DNA from 4 places in the Priestia sp. SIMBA_032 genome. Region 4 is predicted to be linked to each of the others. Evidence: riboswitches for the same ligand, from Rfam matches in the RefSeq annotation. Region 4 holds a riboswitch; each other region holds the start of a gene.
What was found. A riboswitch is a leader RNA that binds a small molecule or an ion and turns the genes downstream of it on or off. The one in region 4 is predicted to bind S-adenosylmethionine.
Positions count from the first base shown of each region.

Region 1: linked by a shared signal. The riboswitch ahead of metE (5-methyltetrahydropteroyltriglutamate--homocysteine S-methyltransferase) and the one ahead of SB717_RS02705 (bifunctional homocysteine S-methyltransferase/methylenetetrahydrofolate reductase) in region 4 are both predicted to bind S-adenosylmethionine.
Region 2: linked by a shared signal. The riboswitch ahead of metK (methionine adenosyltransferase) and the one ahead of SB717_RS02705 (bifunctional homocysteine S-methyltransferase/methylenetetrahydrofolate reductase) in region 4 are both predicted to bind S-adenosylmethionine.
Region 3: linked by a shared signal. The riboswitch ahead of SB717_RS00085 (5-methyltetrahydropteroyltriglutamate--homocysteine S-methyltransferase) and the one ahead of SB717_RS02705 (bifunctional homocysteine S-methyltransferase/methylenetetrahydrofolate reductase) in region 4 are both predicted to bind S-adenosylmethionine.

Region 1 is NZ_JAWRXD010000014.1:62,659-67,793, reverse strand. It holds gene SB717_RS25850 (acetate uptake transporter) at 1-23, opposite strand, end outside; gene metE (5-methyltetrahydropteroyltriglutamate--homocysteine S-methyltransferase) at 166-2,460, opposite strand; cobalamin riboswitch at 2,611-2,799, opposite strand; SAM riboswitch class I at 2,879-2,989, opposite strand; gene SB717_RS25840 (hypothetical protein) at 3,070-3,321, opposite strand; gene SB717_RS25835 (hypothetical protein) at 3,592-3,762, opposite strand; gene SB717_RS25830 (sugar porter family MFS transporter) at 3,900-5,135, opposite strand, start outside.
Region 2 is NZ_JAWRXD010000002.1:35,647-40,781, reverse strand. It holds gene SB717_RS06160 (glycosyltransferase family 4 protein) at 1-771, shown strand, start outside; gene metK (methionine adenosyltransferase) at 804-2,006, opposite strand; SAM riboswitch class I at 2,139-2,257, opposite strand; gene pckA (phosphoenolpyruvate carboxykinase (ATP)) at 2,632-4,221, shown strand; gene SB717_RS06145 (DUF2584 domain-containing protein) at 4,256-4,498, opposite strand; gene SB717_RS06140 (alpha/beta hydrolase family protein) at 4,553-5,135, opposite strand, start outside.
Region 3 is NZ_JAWRXD010000001.1:17,597-22,731, forward strand. It holds gene SB717_RS00075 (helix-turn-helix transcriptional regulator) at 1-306, opposite strand, end outside; gene fabF (beta-ketoacyl-ACP synthase II) at 429-1,664, shown strand; gene SB717_RS00085 (5-methyltetrahydropteroyltriglutamate--homocysteine S-methyltransferase) at 2,022-3,149, opposite strand; SAM riboswitch class I at 3,231-3,331, opposite strand; gene SB717_RS00090 (hypothetical protein) at 4,408-4,815, shown strand; gene csaA (chaperone CsaA) at 5,116-5,135, shown strand, end outside.
Region 4 is NZ_JAWRXD010000001.1:536,098-541,232, forward strand. It holds gene SB717_RS02700 (YkvI family membrane protein) at 1-767, opposite strand, end outside; SAM riboswitch class I at 1,112-1,218, shown strand; gene SB717_RS02705 (bifunctional homocysteine S-methyltransferase/methylenetetrahydrofolate reductase) at 1,326-3,164, shown strand; gene metH (methionine synthase) at 3,165-5,135, shown strand, end outside.

The DNA of each region.
Region 1 (5,135 bases), on a different contig from region 4:
TGCTGCGTGCTGTTGTTACTCATGTTGTACCTCCCTGATTTTAAAAACACCTTTAAAAAGATACAAAAATCTACGGGAAGTGTCAATGGATATTTTTGGCCTTTAAAAAACCCATAAGACCAAGCAGTGTAGCGTTTACACTGCTTGGTCTTTACTTTCTTGTTATTAAACGTTTTGTAATAAATTTTGTCTGGTTTGTTTTGCAGACTCAACCATCACTTTTAAAGCTTCAACCGTCTCGCTGATTCCTCTTGTTTTAAGACCGCAGTCGGGATTAATCCAAAATAATGCAGGATCAAGTACCTGCAGAGCGCGGTCAATGTTTCGCTGAAGCTCTTCAAGCTTCGGTACGCGCGGGCTGTGGATATCATATACACCAAGTCCGATTCCTTGATTGTACGTATGTTTTTCAAACGCATAAATTAATTCACCGTGGCTTTTAGACGTTTCAATGGAAATCACGTCAGCATCAAGCGCTTTGATCGCATCAATAATCTCTTCGAATTCTGAATAGCACATATGCGTGTGAATTTGCGTCTCGTTTTGCACGGATACAGTGGCTAGCTTAAATGCATACACCGCGGCGTTCAAGTAGCTCTCCCAGTTTTCTCGTTTTAACGGCAGCCCTTCACGCAGCGCCGGTTCATCTACTTGAATCATTGAAATACCCTGACTTTCAAGTGCTTCCACTTCTTTTCTAAGAGCAAGTGCAATTTGATTTGCCACGTCGTAGCGCGGGATATCATCACGTACAAACGACCAGTTTAAAATCGTAATCGGACCCGTCAGCATTCCTTTAACCGGCTTATTGGTTAGAGACTGTGCGTAGACCGTTTCTTTGATCGTCATTGCCTGCTCGTACGATACATCTCCGTAAATAAGCGGCGGCTTCACGCAGCGAGAACCGTAAGATTGCACCCAGCCAAACTTCGTAAACTGAAAGCCTCCTAATTTCTCACCGAAGTATTCGACCATATCCGTACGCTCAAACTCTCCGTGCACAAGGACATCTAAGCCGATGTTTTCTTGAATTTCAATCCATTTTTTTATTTCCTCGCTAATGTACACTTCATATGCTTCATCGCTTAACTCGCCTTTACGCCATTTTAGACGCTCTTTTCGCACTTCTTTTGTTTGCGGAAAGCTTCCAATCGTTGTCGTTGGAAGAAGCGGCAGTTGAAAAGCTTCTTGCTGAACGCGCTGACGTACGTCAAACGGCGCTTGTCGCTCTGCTTTATAGCTGTGCAGCTGCTTCAGCTCTTTTTGCACGTCTTGATGATTTCGAAAAGATGATCCATTTAATGCTTGAATTGCCTGTTTGCTTACACTTATTTCTTCTTCTATTGCTTCTTTTCCTTGCTGCACCGCTTTCGTTAACAGCGTAATTTCCTTCAGCTTTTCATCTGCAAAAGAGAGCGCATTTTTCAATACTGGATCAATCGTCTCTTCATTTTTCACCGTGACAGGAACATGTAGCAGACTTGATGAAGGCTGCAGAATCAAACGGTCTTTTGATACGGCTTCTTCAATTTCACTGATTGTTAAAAGCTGCTCGTCCAAATTTTCACGCCAAATGTTTCGTCCGTCAATCACTCCTGCTGCCAGCACTTTATCAGTTGGAAAACCATATTTATTAAGCGCCGTGAGATTTTCGCCTCGGTCATGCACAAAGTCTAAACCGATTCCTTCAACAGGAAGAGACACGACTTCCTTATAGTAATCAACGCTGTCAAAATACGTTTGCAAAATGACTTTTACATTCGGTGCCGCTTCCTTCAAAGTTTGATAGACTTCTGTGTAAAGCGCCAGGTCTTCTTTTGATAGCGTTGTAGATAAAACCGGCTCATCTATTTGTACCCACTCTACTCCTTCTGCCTGCAGCTCCGCTAAGATAGTTGCATAAAGAGGAACAAATTGTTCAACTACTTTTTTAAACTCACTTTCTTTATATCCTTTTGACAGCTTTACAAATGTTACTGGACCTAAAATAACGGGCTTGCCTTCAATATTCAGCTTCTGTTTTGCTTCTTTGTAAAATTGAAGCGGGCGATTTTCTACAAGTGCCGGCGTACATTCCTCAAGCTCTGGTACGATATAGTGATAATTTGTGTTAAACCATTTTGTCATCGTAGAGGCTACCGCACCTTTTGTTCCTCGCGCGATGTCAAAATACGTTTCAAGCGATACCGGTCCTCCGTCATATTCAAAGCGCTTTGGCACCAAACCAAACATAGCGGCTGTATCTAACACGTGATCGTATAAGCTAAAATCTCCGACTGGAATCAGTTCAATTCCTGCGTCATGCTGTTTTTTCAGATGCCCAAGACGAAGAGCTTCAATTTCCTGTAGAAAGATATCTTTCTCTAGCTTCCCTGCCCAAAACTGCTCAAGCGCTTTTTTCCATTCTCGTTTTTCACCAATTCTTGGATAACCTACATTTGAACTTTTTACACTGCTCATTTTTTCCACTCCCTGTATATTTTTTTATCGATAAACTAAAAAATCTCTCTTTTCGAAATGAAAAGAGAGATGATACGCATACTTAACTAAAGTTGAGATAGTCTGTTTTTCTCAACACGTATTCCTCACTCCTCTCTATATCCCGTAGAGCTTAAGTGCATACAACAGGCAGGTCTCCTGACTTAGGTTCATCGCTTCCTATCCCTTCCCATTTCAGCATGAAACAGTGGTTAATAAGTTGCTCCCCATTACAGTGGCGGGACCGCGCCGGCTTTTCACCGATCTTCCCTTTTAAGCTGCGTACATTCGTTACACAGCACCTGATGCATTTCTATGAAATTGTTCATTCAAAACATATTCACATAAAATAAAAAGCCTCTCTATCACGAATAGAGAGGCATAGTATCTATGAAATCCTCTCTTATTTTTCAAAGCTGTACGCTTTGCAGGATGTAGCACCTTTTCAACAAGATTGTTAAATGGTTGCCGGGCTTCACAGGGCCAGTCCCTCCGCCTCTCTCAATAAGAGTTTTGATTGTTTATAATATTTTGAATGTAGAGTCATCTTAACACCTTACATTTATGTTGTCAAAAGAAATTTCAAAAAAATCAGTTTTCAGGAGGCGTTGACGCTAATTTTTGCCTTAACAATTTGTAATCATCTTTTCGATGTGTTTCGATCAAGTCTTTTGCTCCTTGATGATACCCTGAAGAATAGATGTACTCTACCGCCGTTTCAATAAGCATTCTCTTTTCTTCCGCACACTCTCGGTCCATTAAGGGAAACAGTCTACCTAAAAGGTCATTTAAATCTTCCTTAATAAAACGATTAAGTCCTTCTTGCATCTTTTCGTTTGCCATGATAGCTCCTCCATTTGCTGTGTATGTTCCAAGCCTCTATAAACAGGCATTTCACTGTAAATTTTAAGATAAAGTTAAGTCATTAAACAGTATATCAAGTGAATGTTTTTCTTCAGTTACATATGTAATACAAATATATGACAAATATAGAGAATATATCATCCTTCATTATCTATTATAACGCTTGACTTAACCTTCTGCTACAAGGTTTCGTTAAGAGTTATGTACGGTTTTCCAAAAGAGGTTGAGACATAACGAAATGAATCCACTCTAAAGACACATGGAATACATGAGCTGAATCGCTTGTGACACCGCAGTTGATTTCCGTACAAGACTTCGCTTTCCGCGGGCGTCCGGTGAGCCTCCTCGTCGCATACGCTCCTGCGGGGTCTCACCTGTTCCGCTTTTCCCGAAGGAGTCTGCGTCTTTCCCTCCAATCAACTGCTAGAAGAAACTCAACAGATGAAACCTGCGCTTACCATAAAAAAACGAACCACTAATCAAACACTTTGATCAGTGGTTCGTTTTTCACTTCGGCTACCATACTTTTATCGCAGCCTCTTACATTTAAACAACAATTAGACGTATTTATTACGCTCAACCGGACTTAAAGAATTTCTTTCAGAGCGAGTTGCCATGTCCGTTTCAATTTGTTCTAGGCTACGTCCTTTTGTTTCAACAACTACAAAACGTATGAAGAATAATCCGAGAATACAAATGATCCCGAACGTTGAAAAGATAACGCCCAGACTAAACTGATCAGCTAAAATTGGGAACACAAGCCCTACTGCCAGCGATCCTGTCCAGTTAAAAGCAGATGAAATACCAGCACCGATTCCGCGTACAGAAAGCGGGAAAATTTCTCCTACAATGATCCACGTAAGCGGCGCCCAAGAAAACGCATAGCAAAGGATAAAGCAGCAAAGAGCAATTAACGTAACCCAGTTAACAACGACTTCATTAACGCCTAACGCTCCTAGAATAGCCGGTGTAAAGAATGAAAGAGCCATACCCGCGCCGCCAATCGTAAGAATGGTACGGCGGTTGAATCTATCAACAAACTGCAGAAAAATAAGTGTTGTCACGACGAAGATTACCCCAACAATGACCGTAAAACCAGCAGCTACCTGCGGGGCTAAACCAACTTGGCGAGCAATGCTTGTTGCATAATAAACAATTGAGTTTGAGCCTTGAATCTGCTGAAAAGTTGCCATTCCGACGCCGATAATTAAAGCTAGACGAAACTTTTTCTGAAACAGCTGCTTAATGCCTGATTGTTCATGCACAGCTACGCTTTCAATTTCAGACACTTCAGCTTCGACTTCCACTGCTGAGGGACGAAGCGTGCGCAGCACTTCACGCGCTTTATCTGGCATTCCATTTTTAATTAAGTAGCGAGGCGACTCTGGAAGCTTGATCATACCGATGCATAATACAATTGCAAAAATACCGGCGCTGCCAAGCATTAATCGCCAGCTGTTTGGAACCGGCTCAAAAATAAAGGCTACGATATAGCTTAATAATAATCCAATTACAATCATTAGCTGATTTAAACCTGAAAGCTTCCCGCGAATATTAGCAGGTGCGATTTCTGACATATAGGCAGGAACTAAAGAAGAAGCCGTTCCTACTGCTGTACCTAAAAAGACGCGCGCAATCGTTAACGTAATTTCCTCTGGTGCAATCGCTGAACCGATGGAGCCCAAAAGAAAGATGATCGACGAAATTAAAATTAACTTTCTTCGTCCAAACTTATCGCCTAATAATCCGCTTAAAATGGAACCGATAATTGCTCCTCCCATTAGCGACGAAAC
Region 2 (5,135 bases), on a different contig from region 4:
TATGAACTTGAAAAAATGCGTGTACCACTGCAAAAATATATGAAATGGTTTTATAAACCTGCACAAAAAATATTTGTCCCCTCCGAAGTGACCAAACAGCAGCTAGAAGAACAAGGATTTCACAACGTAGCTATTTGGTCGCGGGGAGTAAATCATAAATTATTTCATCCCCACTATGACCGCTTTGATATTCGTATTAAATATAATATTAAAAAACCCTACATCTTAACGTATGTAGGAAGATTAGCTAAAGAAAAGAACGCTGATTTTTTAATAAAAATCGCACGAGCTTTACCTGATCATATCCGCCATCAAATTCACTGGGTTATTGTGGGAGACGGCCCTTTAAAAGAACAAATGCAGCAGCAAGCATCTGAGCATATGACATTTACAGGCTTTCTTGAAGGTAAGCAACTTGCTCATATCTACTCGTCATCTGATTTGTTTGTTTTTCCTTCAGAAACAGAAACCTTCGGAAATGTCGTACTGGAATCTCTTGCTTCTGGAACTCCTGTGGTGGCAGCAAATGCAGGAGGAGTTAAACAGATGGTTCAGCACGGGCGAAACGGCTACCTTTGCAAACCTCACTCCTTAGAAGAATTCAGTTCGGCTATTACAAGTTTACTCGATGATTTGCACCAGCGGCTTCACTTTGGCCATGCAGCGAGACACTATGCTCTTACTCAATCATGGGACGCCATTTTTCAGCATTTGCTTTCAGAATATGAAGATGTCGTAGAAAAATCTGCTGAAGGCATTCAATGGGCATAAAAAAAATCTCCGTTTTCACGGAGATTTTTTTATTATTTAGCTAAAGCTTGAGTTTTTAATGCTTCAGCTTTGTCTGTGAACTCCCAAGGAAGCTCCACATCTGTACGGCCAAAGTGACCGTAAGCTGCTGTTTGCTTATAAATTGGGCGACGTAAATCAAGCATTTTAATGATGCCTGCTGGACGTAGGTCAAAGTTTTTGCGTACTACATCTACTAGTACTTCTTCAGAAACTTTTCCTGTACCGAATGTATCAACTGAAATAGATACTGGCTGTGCAACACCAATTGCATATGCTAGCTGTACTTCACATTTATCAGCAAGATCAGCCGCTACAATGTTTTTCGCAACATAACGAGCTGCATAAGCTGCTGAACGGTCTACTTTTGTTGCGTCCTTACCAGAGAATGCACCGCCGCCGTGACGAGCATATCCGCCGTAAGTATCAACGATAATTTTACGACCAGTTAAACCAGCATCTCCTTGAGGGCCGCCGATTACGAAACGTCCTGTTGGGTTAATGAAATACTTTGTATTTTCATCAATTAACTCATTTGGAACAACTGGATTAATAACATATTCTTTTAAGTTACGTTGAATTTGCTCTAACGTTACTTCTGGGTGATGCTGAGTTGAAATAACAATTGTATCGATGCGAACAGGTTTGTTGTTTTCATCATATTCAACTGTTACTTGTGTTTTACCATCTGGGCGAAGGTAAGGAAGAATCTCTTCTTTACGTACTTCTGTTAGACGGCGAGCAAGTTTATGAGCTAATGAAATTGGAAGAGGCATTAATTCTTTTGTTTCGTTACATGCATAACCAAACATTAACCCTTGGTCTCCAGCTCCGATTGCTTCGATTTCTTCATCGGACATTTGACCTTCACGTGCTTCTAACGCTTGGTCTACACCAGCAGCGATATCAGCTGACTGCTCGTCGATAGATGTTAATACTGCACAAGTTTCAGCATCAAATCCGTATTTTGCACGAGTATAGCCAATTCCTTTAATTGTTTCACGAACTGTTTTAGGAATATCCACGTAAGTAGAAGTTGTAATTTCACCACTTACTAAAACTAAACCAGTTGTTACGCTTGTTTCACAAGCAACACGAGCATTTGGATCCTTTGCTAGGATAGCATCAAGAATTGAGTCAGAAATTTGGTCACAAATTTTATCGGGATGTCCCTCTGTAACAGATTCTGACGTGAACAGACGACGTTGTGTTGACATCAGTTTTCCTCCTTATAAATACGATACATTGTGATACGGTACTCATTCCCTTATTTTCATTACACGTTAAAAAATATAAAAAAACCTTTCCTTGTATCGAGGAAAGGTATCAAATTCTACATAAGCCTTTCACTCTTATCGATCAAGGTTGTGCCCTTGCATCAGGTTAGCACCTTATCGCCTACACAAAAAAAATGACGATGGTTGCTGGGTTTCACAGGGCCTGTCCCTCCACCAGCTCGGGATAAGAGAGTATCCGTTCAAGGACATATAATACATGAAAAAGCGCTTCACTGTCAACAACATTCAAATGGAAATCATCTCTTTATGTTTGAATCGGTTTTAATGTAACATACTCAAATTTAAAAATAGTATACCTTATTAAGAATGATCACGAAGTTTGGTTAACAAGACAGATTAAAAAAAGGCTTTCACTTGAAATAGCTTCACTTTTTTCGCTCCTAGCACATATACATGTGTCTAAAATAGGTATAACGTACATTTTTTTATAATACACAAACATTTTTAGTTAAATAGTATAGAATAATTAAATAAATGTGTTATACTAATTATAAATTTCAAACATTAATGAATAAATAATAGCTAAAAAAGGAAGGTAGTGCACATGAGTACTGTTGATATGTCTATCGAATTAAATGGTTTGCTTCAATTAAAAACAACAAAACACCAATTATCTGTTCCACAACTTGTTGAAAAAATTCTAGCTCGACGTGAAGGAACGCTGACTTCTACAGGTGCTGTGTCAGTCGAAACCGGAAAATATACAGGTCGCTCTCCTTTGGATAAATTTATTGTAAGCGATGCTGTATCTTCAAAAACGGTTGAATGGGGACCCGTCAATCAGCCAATTTCTGCTCAGCGATTCGATGCGCTATACAAAAAAGTCTTAACCCACTTAAAGAAGCAGGATGAACTTTTTGTTTTTAATGGATATGCTGGAGCTGATAAAAAGTATCAGTTACCAATTCAAGTAGTTAATGAATTTGCATGGCACAACCTATTCGCTCAGCAGTTATTCATTCGCCCTTCAGCTGAACAAAAAATAAATGATGATGTGAAGCCGTTTACAATTGTAGCAGCTCCAACGTTCAAAGCTGATCCTGAAACAGACGGGACAAATTCTGAAACCTTCATTATTCTTTCATTAGAGCGACGCATTGTGCTAATTGGAGGAACTGAATACGCTGGTGAAATGAAAAAATCTATTTTCTCAGTGATGAACTTCTTGCTTCCTCAAAACAATATTCTATCCATGCACTGTTCTGCTAACGTAGGAGAAGAAGGTGACGTTGCATTATTCTTTGGCTTATCTGGAACGGGTAAAACAACGCTTTCTGCTGATGCAAACCGTCGTTTAATAGGAGATGATGAGCACGGTTGGTCAAGCTCTGGTGTATTTAATATTGAAGGAGGCTGCTACGCGAAGTGCATTCAGCTTTCCGAAGAAAAAGAACCGCAAATTTTTAATGCAATTCGCTTCGGAGCCGTACTGGAAAATGTAGTGTTAAATCAAAATACGAAAGTAGCAGATTACAATGATAATAGTTTAACAGAAAATACTCGTGCTGCTTATTCAATTGACTCTATTGATAATACGGTATTGCCAAGCGTTGCTGGGCACCCTACAGCTATTGTCTTTTTAACTGCTGATGCCTTCGGCGTCTTGCCTCCAATCAGCAAGCTTACAAAAGAACAAGCGATGTACCATTTTCTGAGCGGATACACTAGTAAATTAGCTGGAACAGAACGCGGCGTAACATCGCCACAGGCCACTTTCTCTACATGCTTTGGTGAGCCTTTCTTACCTCTTGCTCCAACAACTTATGCAGAAATGCTAGGAAAGAAAATCGATGAACATAACGTAAATGTCTACCTTGTAAACACTGGATGGACCGGCGGTGAATACGGCGTGGGTGAACGAATGAAGTTAAGTTACACTCGAGCTATGGTTCAAGCAGCTCTTGAAGGAGAACTAGCTAATACTGAAACAGTAACAGATGCTATTTTTGGTTTATCAATTCCAACTCATGTTCCGGGAGTTCCTGATGAAGTGCTTCAGCCTTCTAAAGCGTGGAACGATGCAACAGCTTATAACCAAAAAGCAACTGAGCTTGCCGCTAAATTCAAAGCAAACTTCAAGCGTTTTAATGATGTAGCATCTGACATTTCAACATTAGGCGGACCTAGAGTCTAATAAAAAACCGATCGTCTTATAGACGATCGGTTTTTTAGTTAGTCGAATGTAATTTTGTCAGTTCATATGTGACAATGGTTTTTTCCTGCTCCATTTCTACCTTACGCACAACAGCAGTTCCAATACATTCTCCATTTTTCGTTTTGTGAATGTTTAATGGAATATCTAAAGGATACAAGCGATATCCTTTTTTCTCAACTTGAAAAATGTTATCTGTTACACGCTTTTCGTTGCCTTTTGTCACAATCATTGTATTTAATTCTAGCGGCATCCCCATTTTTTCTCACTCCTCACTGTTATTCTACTTGTTTTTTCTATCGTAGCATATCTTTTATTGCGCTTTCATCCACTTCGTTAACTTCTTTACCGTTTCTCGGTTTTCTTTTGGTGGAAAAGCATGTGGAAAGTTTTCAAAATACCAGCTGGTAACTTTTTTATTGGACTTCTTTAGTTTAGATTCGAGCTGATAGGAATGATCAATCGACACGTTTTTATCTTCTAAACCATGAATAAGCAAGACCGGCGGCTCGACTAGATGAGCACGATGCAAAGGTGTCCTCCATTCGTATCTTTCAGGATATTTAGAAGGAGTTCCTCCAATCACCCGCTTCATCATTCTTCTTAAATCTTCTCTTTCTTCATATGTCAATACCATATCCGTGACGCCTCCCCATAGCACAAGAGAACGGCTGTCTTTTTTTTCAATGGCTGTGAGTAACGCCATCACTCCCCCTCTTGAAAACCCAAAAATATGGATGCGGTCATGGTGGACGTTAGGGAGCTGTTTCAGTAAATCGTAAGCAGCAAAAGCATCGTAACGATCGTCTCCTGCAAAATCTTCGTTTCCTTCGCCTCCTTGATTTCCCCTATAGAACGGAGCCATCACAATAAAACCTTGAGAAGCAAATTGAATG
Region 3 (5,135 bases), 520 kb from region 4:
TGAATGATCAATTTCTAACTTTGTTTCTAGTGCCAGATCATATAAATAGTCTCTTTCATCGCTATTTAGTTGTAGAGCTGTAGAAATACAGTCAAGTACGATAGAAGAAACTTTTATATCTCTTCCTTGCTCTAACCATGTGTACCAAGTGGTACTTACCCCTGCTAATTGTGCAACTTCTTCCCTTCGTAATCCGGGTGTTCTTCTTCGAGTACCAGCTGGTAACCCAATAGTCTCTGGCTTAATTTGAGCACGTTTAGCTTTTAGGAATGTAGACAAAGCCTCAAGTCTAGTTTTATCGTTCATTTTTAAAACTCCTCATCATACCAATTTACCCTAGTAGTAGTTATACCAGGATAAACAGTCCCTTGTAATAGGATAAAAGCACTGTAAAATACAAGTATATTATTGATTTGGAGTGATGAAAAGTGGAAAGAGTTGTGATTACGGGTATGGGAGTGGTCTCTCCTATTGGAAATGACATTAGAACATTTTGGAACAATCTAATTAAAGGAGAGTCTGGTATCTCCTCTATAGATATATTTGATACTGCTGATTATAAAGCAAAAATTGCAGGAGTCGTTCGAGATTTTGATGCAGATGAGATTTTAGGAAAGAAAGAAGCAAGGCGTTTAGATCGCTTTTCCCAATTTGCTTTAGCTGCAGCTGAACAAGCCTGGTCAGATTCTAAATTAGATCTAAATGATATCAATCCAGAACGGTTAGGTGTATACGTAGGTTCAGGTATAGGCGGCATTGAAACCTTAATTGAAAATATTGATGCACTTAGACAGAAAGGACCTAGGAGAGTCAGTCCAACTCTTGTACCAGCTATGATTACTAATGCTGCTGCAGCACAAATTAGCATCAAATGGAATGCAATGGGTCCTTCTATGTCACCAGTTTCTGCTTGTGCTATTGGGAATACTGCTATTGGGGAAGCCTTTAGACTCATTCGTTCTGGAGAAGTGGATGCTGTGTTTGCGGGTGGAACAGAGGCTGCTATAACAGACTTATCAGTAGCCAGTTTTGGCAATGCTACCGCATTATCAACAAGAAATGATGATCCTACTCAAGCTAGCCGTCCATTTGATGAAGGGCGTGACGGGTTTGTCATGTCAGAAGGAGCTGGAATTCTAATTTTAGAATCCCTATCTCATGCTTTACGCAGAGGAGCAAACATTCATGCAGAAGTCATTGGATACGGTGCAAGTTCAGACGCACACCATATGGTTGCTACACATCCAGAGGGTAAAGGTGCTTATCTTGCAATGAAAGCAGCTTTAAGAAATGCAAACATACCTCTTGAGGAAATTGATGTTATTAGTGCTCATGCCACAAGTACAAAGGTAGGTGACATCTCTGAAACCAGGGCTATTAAGGCCCTATTTGGAAAACAAGCTTATCAGATTCCAATAACAGCTAATAAATCAATGGTTGGTCATATGCTAGGAGCAGCTGGTGGAATTGAAGCAATTGCTTTGGCAATGAGCCTTAAGGAGAGCATCGTTCCTCCAACAATTAACTTAGAAACTCCTGATCCATTATGTGATTTAGACTATGTGCCAGCCATTGCTCGCCAGGTGAAAATAAATACTGGTTTATCTAATTCTTTTGGATTTGGAGGTCATAATGCTGTTATTATTTTAAAGAAATACGAGTGAATATATTTTGAGTGTAATAAAAGGAGCAAAATCAGAAAAATGCTGTTTTTGCTCCTTTATCTTATGTTAGTTAAAAGACAAGTCGGTATACCCTTAGATACAGGCCTCTTCTACTATTTAAGAATTTGTTCATTTCTGCATTATTAATATTACAACTTTAGATAGAAAAATTTGTTAATGAAGAATTAGATCTCCATTTTCCAACTAAATAAATAGTAAAATGACGAATTTAAACTTTTTTAGCTTAGTTGGTTTAAAGAGTCTTTTCAAAAGTTAGTAAGCCAGCAGAAACAGTGCCTAACTAACTACGAGAGCTCGACACCACCGAACCTATAAGCAAATAACAAATATTCCTCTTTAGTTAGCTCCCCAGATATCTTGAGCAATTTGAATTACATGTTTAATTTTATTCCACTGTTCCTCTTCTGTTAATTCGTTTCCTTCTTCGGTACTCGCAAATCCACATTGAGGACTCAATGACAAGTTTTCTAAAGGAATATATCCGCTTGCTTCTTTAATTCTTTGCTTAATAATCTTAGCTTCTTCTAATGTAGGAAACTTAGATGTTATTAACCCTAATACAACGGTTTGATTGTTGCGTGTAAAGCTTTTTAACGGTTCAAAATCTCCTGAACGGTTATCATCATATTCAAGGAAAAGTCCATCTACATGTAAGTTAGCAAAGATAGCATCAGATATAGTATCATAACCACCACTTGTGATGTACGTAGATCTGAAGTTTCCACGACAAATATGCATTGTGATGATCATATCTTCAGGCTTTTTAGAAATAGCATCATTTAAGCAGCTTACTCGTGTATCAATAATGTCCTTTACGTCCATACCCAGCTTCTCAACAACCGTATTGATACGGTCTTCAGAAACAAAATCAATCCACGAAGTATCGTCTAATTGTAGGTAACGGCAGCCTGCGTCGTAAAAGGCTTGAATCGCTTTCTGATAAGCAGCCACAGTATCATGATAAAATTGATCTCTGTTTCCATTGTAATATGTATCTTCTTGAATTCGAGTAAATAACATGTTTGGACTTGGAATTGAGAATTTAGCGACTTGGCTTCCATCACCATGTCGTTCGACAGCTTCTTTTAAAAACGTGAAATGTTCCACCATATAATGATGATTGAAGTCCACTTTACCTACTACCTTAATTGCGTTATTTTTGGTTTTTGCACCTTTGAATTGGCTGATATATTCTGTCTCAAACTGCTCTACACCTTCTAAGCCTGATAGGAAGTCCAAATGCCACCAAGAACGTCTAAATTCACCGTCCGTGATAGATTTAAGACCTACTTCAATTTGCTTCTGGACAAGCTTTTCAATTTCTTTGTCCTCTACAAATTTTAAATCTGCTTTATTAATTGTACCATTTGCATACGCTTTTCTTGCTTCTTTGAGAGTAGTTGGTCGTAAAAAGCTGCCTACGTGATCAGCTTTAAATGGAGCCTTCACTAGTGTCTTTGTCATGAGTTTGTTTCCTTCTTTCTTTTTAAAATAAAAAACCTCTTCTTAAAAATAAGAAGAGGTTAATAATCGTTATGGGTTCTCTTCTTATCTTCAAGCAAATTGCTACTGGAATTGGCACAGTACTTTAACAGTCTGTTGCCGAGGCTTCCTAGGGCCAGTCCCTCCACCTCTCGAGATAAGAATATTCAATTTATTTAACTAGGGACAATACTACACGTGTTTCTCTAGCTTGTCAATTAAAAGATTAAAAAATCAGAAATATCGGTTAGTATAAATATCTATTTATTTAACAGAAAGGAATTCCTACCGTTAACTTTTAAGACAGGAAAAAGCACCCTCATCGTTAATGGTTTTGAAGAATAAGGGTGCTCCTTGGGAATTTAGGTTTTCTATACTAAAATGTAAGAAAGATTAGGTCTATAGCTAGTATAACATATTATTTGAAAGATTGTCATACAAATTTTACTGTATAAGAGCACCCCCATTATTTAAATATAGGGTTTCTTTTTAACAGGGACATAGATTTTTTCATTTTGTACCTAGCATACCATTTTTTAATAAGGGTCTATAGCTATAAGCTGCATTTTTTATACATTGCTTTCATTGACTTGATTTGCAGAATGCCTATCCTATCAATAACTTATAAAAATTTGCATATTTCATAAAGAAAACCCTTTCCTCTCAAGGGTTTTCTTTTTTATATGTTTCAAAAAGGCACATCATGTTAAATAAAAATGTATACTTTTACGGACGTTGTATTAGAATCTTACGTTGATTCATTAAATACTTACTCCCTTTTTCTCTATAATGAGTGTCAGCAAATTTTACGACCCTGCTCCAACGATTTATGTAACTAATAACGGAAACACTGCAATTTTCATACACACAATATTGATCACTTTGCGCTATTTATGAGATATAATTTCTAATAATTATACCATGTGAAAAAATTAAAACTTTCCATGACCTAACGCATGTTTTCTATAATATATCCAGCTGCATTAGTTCTTCTTATAAAAGCTGTACATAGGATCCATCATTGAGTTCAGCAACGTCTAGGCTTTTAGAACCAGATAGTTTTTCTAGTGTGTTTCCGTGTTCCTTAAATGAAATAATTAGAGCAATAAATGTCAAGTAATTACATGTTTGTTTTTAAAATAAATGTGCACCTTATAAATATAGAAGTGTATATGATATGAAAAAAAATAGACTATTTTTGATCCTATTAGTTATAACTTGATGGTCAACTTTTTTATTTATGAAGCGTAATGAATTTAAACGCTTTTTTCCTGCATCAATTGCTATTGGTATAGTAACCAAATATCTTAATTCTTATGCCAAGAGGAAGCGCTTTTGGACATTTGGACAAAGTATACATCCAAAAATCCCTGGTGAAGATGTATGGACTTGGGGACCGTTTTTTACTGTGTCAATGTGGGTACTTAAGTCAACGTACGGTAAATTTCCTCTATATATAACTGTAAACTTCATTATTCATGTTGTCTTTACATTTGTAGTTTTGCCAAAATTAAAAGAGATAAAAGTTTTTAAACTCAAAAAAATTAATCCGTTCCAGTATGTAACAATTTTAACTCTCAGACAAATTTTGTTATATCCTTTTCAAATTGTTAATCAAAGATTTTTTAATCTATCTAATGAGAAATAAACTTTACTCATGGAGAGATTTTAAAGATAAAGGTTCCTATATACAGTTTTAAGGTAACTACAAAGCCAAAAAATCACCATTTTATTTCTTAATCGGTGTCTAGTTCAGCGATGTTACCGCGTTAGTACACTATCAATGGTCTGACGTCTTTTGCTACCTTATATCTTATAATTAGACAAAGTCTTCTTAAATCAGAACAAAAATGCGTCTCCTGCTTATGTTACAATCATTAAAGCCCAAACGAGTACATTAAAATTTTATTAAATGTAGCTCGAAATAATAAAGGTGTAGGTGATTATAATGGCAGCAATTGAGGATTT
Region 4 (5,135 bases):
ATATTTTTAACAACGGCACTCATCGGAATATCAAGTTGAAATGAATAAGGCAAATTGGAAAGGGCAAGATGAGTAGAAACAAGCATAAACGTAAGTACGCATCCTCCTATTACGGCCCCTTTTTTAATCACGCTCCTATCTTTCACGGAGCTTCCTAATGGAACCAAAACGGCTTGAGCCAAAGCTAGATTTAGGGAAATGTATAAAAAGGGACTAACCGCCCACTTCCACTGTGTGACAAGCGTTAAATCCGGCTTCGTTTGAATCAGTGAGAAATAGCTGATATTTGGCACAAAGATGATAAAAGCAAATGAAAGCATCATCGGGACAACAAGAGAATTAACCATTAAAATACCGTTAATTCCTCTTGCGATAAATATATAAGTTAAAACAATTGTAAAAATCATCCCAACAGGAGGCCACAGCCCAAACTGTTCTTTTCCTATTGCCCCCGTACTCGCTAGCATGACTGAAGTTACTCCAAATAAAATGACAATCATTACACCGTTTACCGCTTTTCCAAGCACATCACCAAATAAATATGTATTAAGCTGCTGATAAGAAGAAGCCCCAATTGCGTGCGAAAGCAGCATCATTTTCGAACCTAGCCAAATAAAAAACAAGCCGCTGACCAAAATTCCAACCATTCCAAGTTCCCCGTACTGTGTAAAAAATTGAACGATTTCCTTGCCTGTTGCAAAACCGGCTCCTACAACGGTGCCTACATACGTAGCAGCAACCTGCAGCGTGAGTTTCCACCTTTTCATGCCCATCACCCTTCTACCCTTCATAGTTCACTATATGTAGAAAGGGTTAAAAAAAGACGAGCCTTTTTACGTGTAAATCTATGCATTTCCCAGCGCTTATGCCTTTGCGTTCATTTTTTATTTTTCCTTTTCTTTTTGTATTTCTCACAAAAAACTCCTTAACCCCTAACATAACAGTCATTTTCAAACAAAATATACGGATATTTTCCCTTTAGCTTTTAAATTTTCCTCAATATTTGCTGGAAATTCACAATTTACTGTTGTATAATTTCTAAAAATCAGATAAATTATTAAATAAGTATTCTTTCTATTCAAAAAAATATGTTTCAATTATATACAATTGATTCTTATCATGAGAGGTGGAGGGACTGGCCCTTTGAAACCTCAGCAACCAGTCGTTAGAGACATGGTGCTAAATCCAGCAAGCAATTTATTGCTTGGAAGATAAGAAGGCGAAAAAAGTCTTCTTCTTAAGAAGACTTTTTCTATTTTATCGGCATATTGCATAAAACGAATCACTCGTGAAATAGAAGCGGAACAATTTAAGGAGGTTTTGACATGGGGTTACTTGAAGATTTAAAGTCTAAAATTTTAATTGGGGATGGTGCCACTGGTACCCTCCTTTACTCACACGGTATTGACAGCTGCTTTGAAGAACTAAACATCACCAAACCAGAAGAGGTTTCTCGTATTCACAGAGCCTATGTAGAAGCTGGTGCAAACGTTATTCAAACAAATACGTACGCTGCTAATTATCAAAAACTTGCCCGTTATGGATTAGAAGATTCAGTCAAAGACATCAATGTTGCTGGTGTAAAATTAGCGAAACAAGCTGCAAAAGATCAGGCTTACGTGGTTGGTACACTCGGCGGAATTCGTTCTTTCCAAAAAAACGCTATTAGTTTAGAAGAGGTTAAGCGAAGCATTCGTGAACAAATGTTTTGGCTTTTAAATGAAGGCGTGGATGGCCTTTTATTTGAAACATACTATGATTTTGAAGAATTAAAGACCGTTCTTACCCTGGCAAGAAAAGAAACGGATAAGCCTATTATTACCCACGTTTCCCTGCATGATATCGGCGTACTGCAAGATGGCCGTCCTTTAGCAGATGCATTAAAAGAATTAGAAGCGTTGGGAGCAGATGTTGTCGGGCTAAACTGCCGTTTAGGTCCTTATCATATGATTCAGTCTCTTGAAGAAGTACCGCTTCCTGATCGTGCTTTCTTATCTGCTTACCCTAACGCCAGCCTTCCGGCGTATGTGGAAGGAAAGCTGGAATATGAAACGAATGAAGACTACTTTGTAGAAAGCGCGCGTTTATTCCGCGAACAAGGGGTTCGCTTAATTGGAGGATGCTGCGGTACAACACCAGCTCACGTACGCGCAATGTCATCTGCCTTAAAAGACCTGCCTCCGATTACAAGCAAAGTCGTTAAAATGAGACCAGCCGTTACGGTTCAAGAGCGTGAGCAGCAGGATAAACCTCATATGCATGAAATTGTGAAGAAGCGCCGCTCGGTTATCGTCGAGCTAGATCCGCCTAAACAGCTTGGTCCGACTAAATTTTTAGAAGGCGCAAAAACACTTGATAAAGTCGGCGTAGATGCTATTACATTAGCTGATAATTCTCTTGCCTCACCTCGCATCAGCAACTTGGCAATGGCAACACTGATGCAGCAAGAAACAAAAGCACGACCGCTTATTCATATTACCTGTCGCGACCGAAATTTAATTGGACTTCAATCTCATTTAATGGGACTTCATACGCTAGGAATGAATCAAGTACTTGCAATTACCGGTGATCCGTCAAAAGTTGGCGATTTCCCTGGCGCCACTTCGGTCTACGATTTATCTTCATTTGACTTGATTAGTTTAATCGCTCAGTTTAATGAAGGACTATCTTATTCCGGTAAACCGCTTGGTCAAAAAACCAATTTTTCCATTGCAGCTGCCTTTAACCCAAACGTGCGTCACTTAGACCGAGCTGTTCAGCGTTTGGAAAAGAAAATCGACTGCGGGGCTCACTATTTTATTACTCAGCCTCTCTATTCAACTAAGCAAATTGAAGAGGTATATGAAGCAACCAAACATTTAACAACACCGGTATACATTGGGATCATGCCGTTAACAAGCGCAAGAAATGCTCGATTTATTCACCATGAAGTACCTGGAATTAAATTATCAGAAGGTATTCTAGAACGCATGGACGCAACGGGAAGTGATCGAATCCGCGGTGAAGTCGAAGGTCTTGCAATTGCCAAAAACTTAATTGATACGGCATATGAGCTATTTGACGGTATCTACTTAATTACGCCGTTTATGCGCTATGAAATGACCGAAATTCTAACACGTTATATTCATGACAAGCAACTTGTTACATCAGAAAGGAAGATATAAATGAGCTCACTTATCGAACAACAACTAAAGAAGCGAATACTCGTCATCGATGGAGCAATGGGAACGATGATTCAAGATGCTGATTTAACCGCTGAAGATTTTGGCGGCGAAGAATATGAAGGCTGTAACGAATATTTGACTCGAACAGCGCCTCATGTGATTCAGCGCATTCATGAAGAGTACTTTGCAGCAGGTGCTGACATCATTGAAACCAATACGTTTGGCTCAACATCTACCGTACTTGATGAATACGATTTAGGTCACTTGGCGTATGAATTGAATATCGAAGCTGTGAAGCTTGCTTGTGCAGCCCGCGATAAGTATTCAACTCCCGAATGGCCTAGGTTCGTAGCTGGAGCTATCGGTCCTACCACTAAAACTCTCTCTGTTACCGGAGGCATTACATTCCCTGAGTTAGTAGAATCGTACGAAGAGCAAGCTCGAGGTTTGTTAGACGGCGGCGTTGACTTGCTTTTAGTCGAAACCTGTCAAGACATGCTGAACGTAAAAGCCGCGTTTCTAGGGATTACAGCGGCGTTTGAAAAACTAAAAACCGAAGTTCCTATTATGATTTCAGGAACAATTGAGCCTATGGGAACAACTCTCGCTGGTCAAGATATCGAATCTTTTTACTTATCACTGGAACACATGAAGCCACTTTCAGTCGGACTTAACTGCGCGACAGGCCCTGAATTTATGACAGATCATATTCGCTCTCTTTCAGACCTAGCCACTTCAGCAGTTAGTTGTTATCCAAACGCCGGACTTCCGGATGAAGAAGGCAATTATCATGAATCCCCTGAGCTGCTTGCTCAAAAAATTAAAGGGTTTGCTGATAAAGGCTGGCTGAACTTTGTAGGCGGATGCTGTGGTACAACGCCTGCTCATATTAAAGCACTGGCGGAAGCGGTAAAAGAGGTTGCGCCTCGTTCGCTTGATCGCTCCGAGCATAACCATGCTGTAACCGGTATTGAACCGCTTGTATATGACGAGTCTATGCGCCCTCTTTTTGTAGGAGAACGTACGAATGTAATCGGTTCTCGCAAGTTCAAGCGTCTGATTGCGGAAGGAAAAATTGAAGAAGCATCTGAAATTGCGCGTGCTCAAGTTAAAAATGGTGCTCACGTTATTGATATTTGCTTAGCAGATCCAGACCGTGAAGAAATGGAAGACATGGAGGAATTTATTCAAGAAGTTGTAAAGAAAGTAAAGGTTCCTCTTGTAATCGATTCAACCGACGAGAAAGTCATTGAAAAAGCTTTAACGTATTCACAAGGTAAGGTCATTATTAACTCCATTAACTTAGAAGATGGTGAAGAGCGTTTTGATGCAATCTTACCGTTAGTAAAAAAATTCGGTGCAGCTCTGGTTGTCGGCACAATCGATGAAACAGGAATGGCCGTTACTGCAGAACGAAAAGTGGAGATTGCTAAACGCTCACATGATTTGCTTGTTGAAAAACATGGCTTTAATCCGAAAGATATTATTTTTGACCCTCTTGTGTTTCCTGTAGGAACTGGTGATGAACAATATATTGGTTCCGCTGAAGAAACAGTTAAGGGAATTAAAATGATTAAAGAAGCCCTGCCTGATTGCCTGACTATTCTTGGCGTAAGTAACGTGTCATTCGGTCTTCCTCCAGTCGGACGTGAAGTACTGAATGCTGTTTACCTTTATCACTGTACGCAGGCGGGACTGGATTATGCCATTGTTAATACCGAAAAGTTAGAGCGCTATGCTTCTATTCCAGAAGCTGAAATTGAGCTTGCTAATGCGTTATTATTTAACACAACTGATGAAACGTTAAGCACGTTTACCGACTTTTATCGTGATAAAAAGAAAGAAGCAAAAGTAGAAATTTCTACGTTAACACTCGAAGAACGATTGGCAATGTATATTGTCGAAGGTACAAAAGAAGGATTGCTTCCTGATTTAGAACAGGCTTTAGCTCAATATGATGATCCGTTAGAT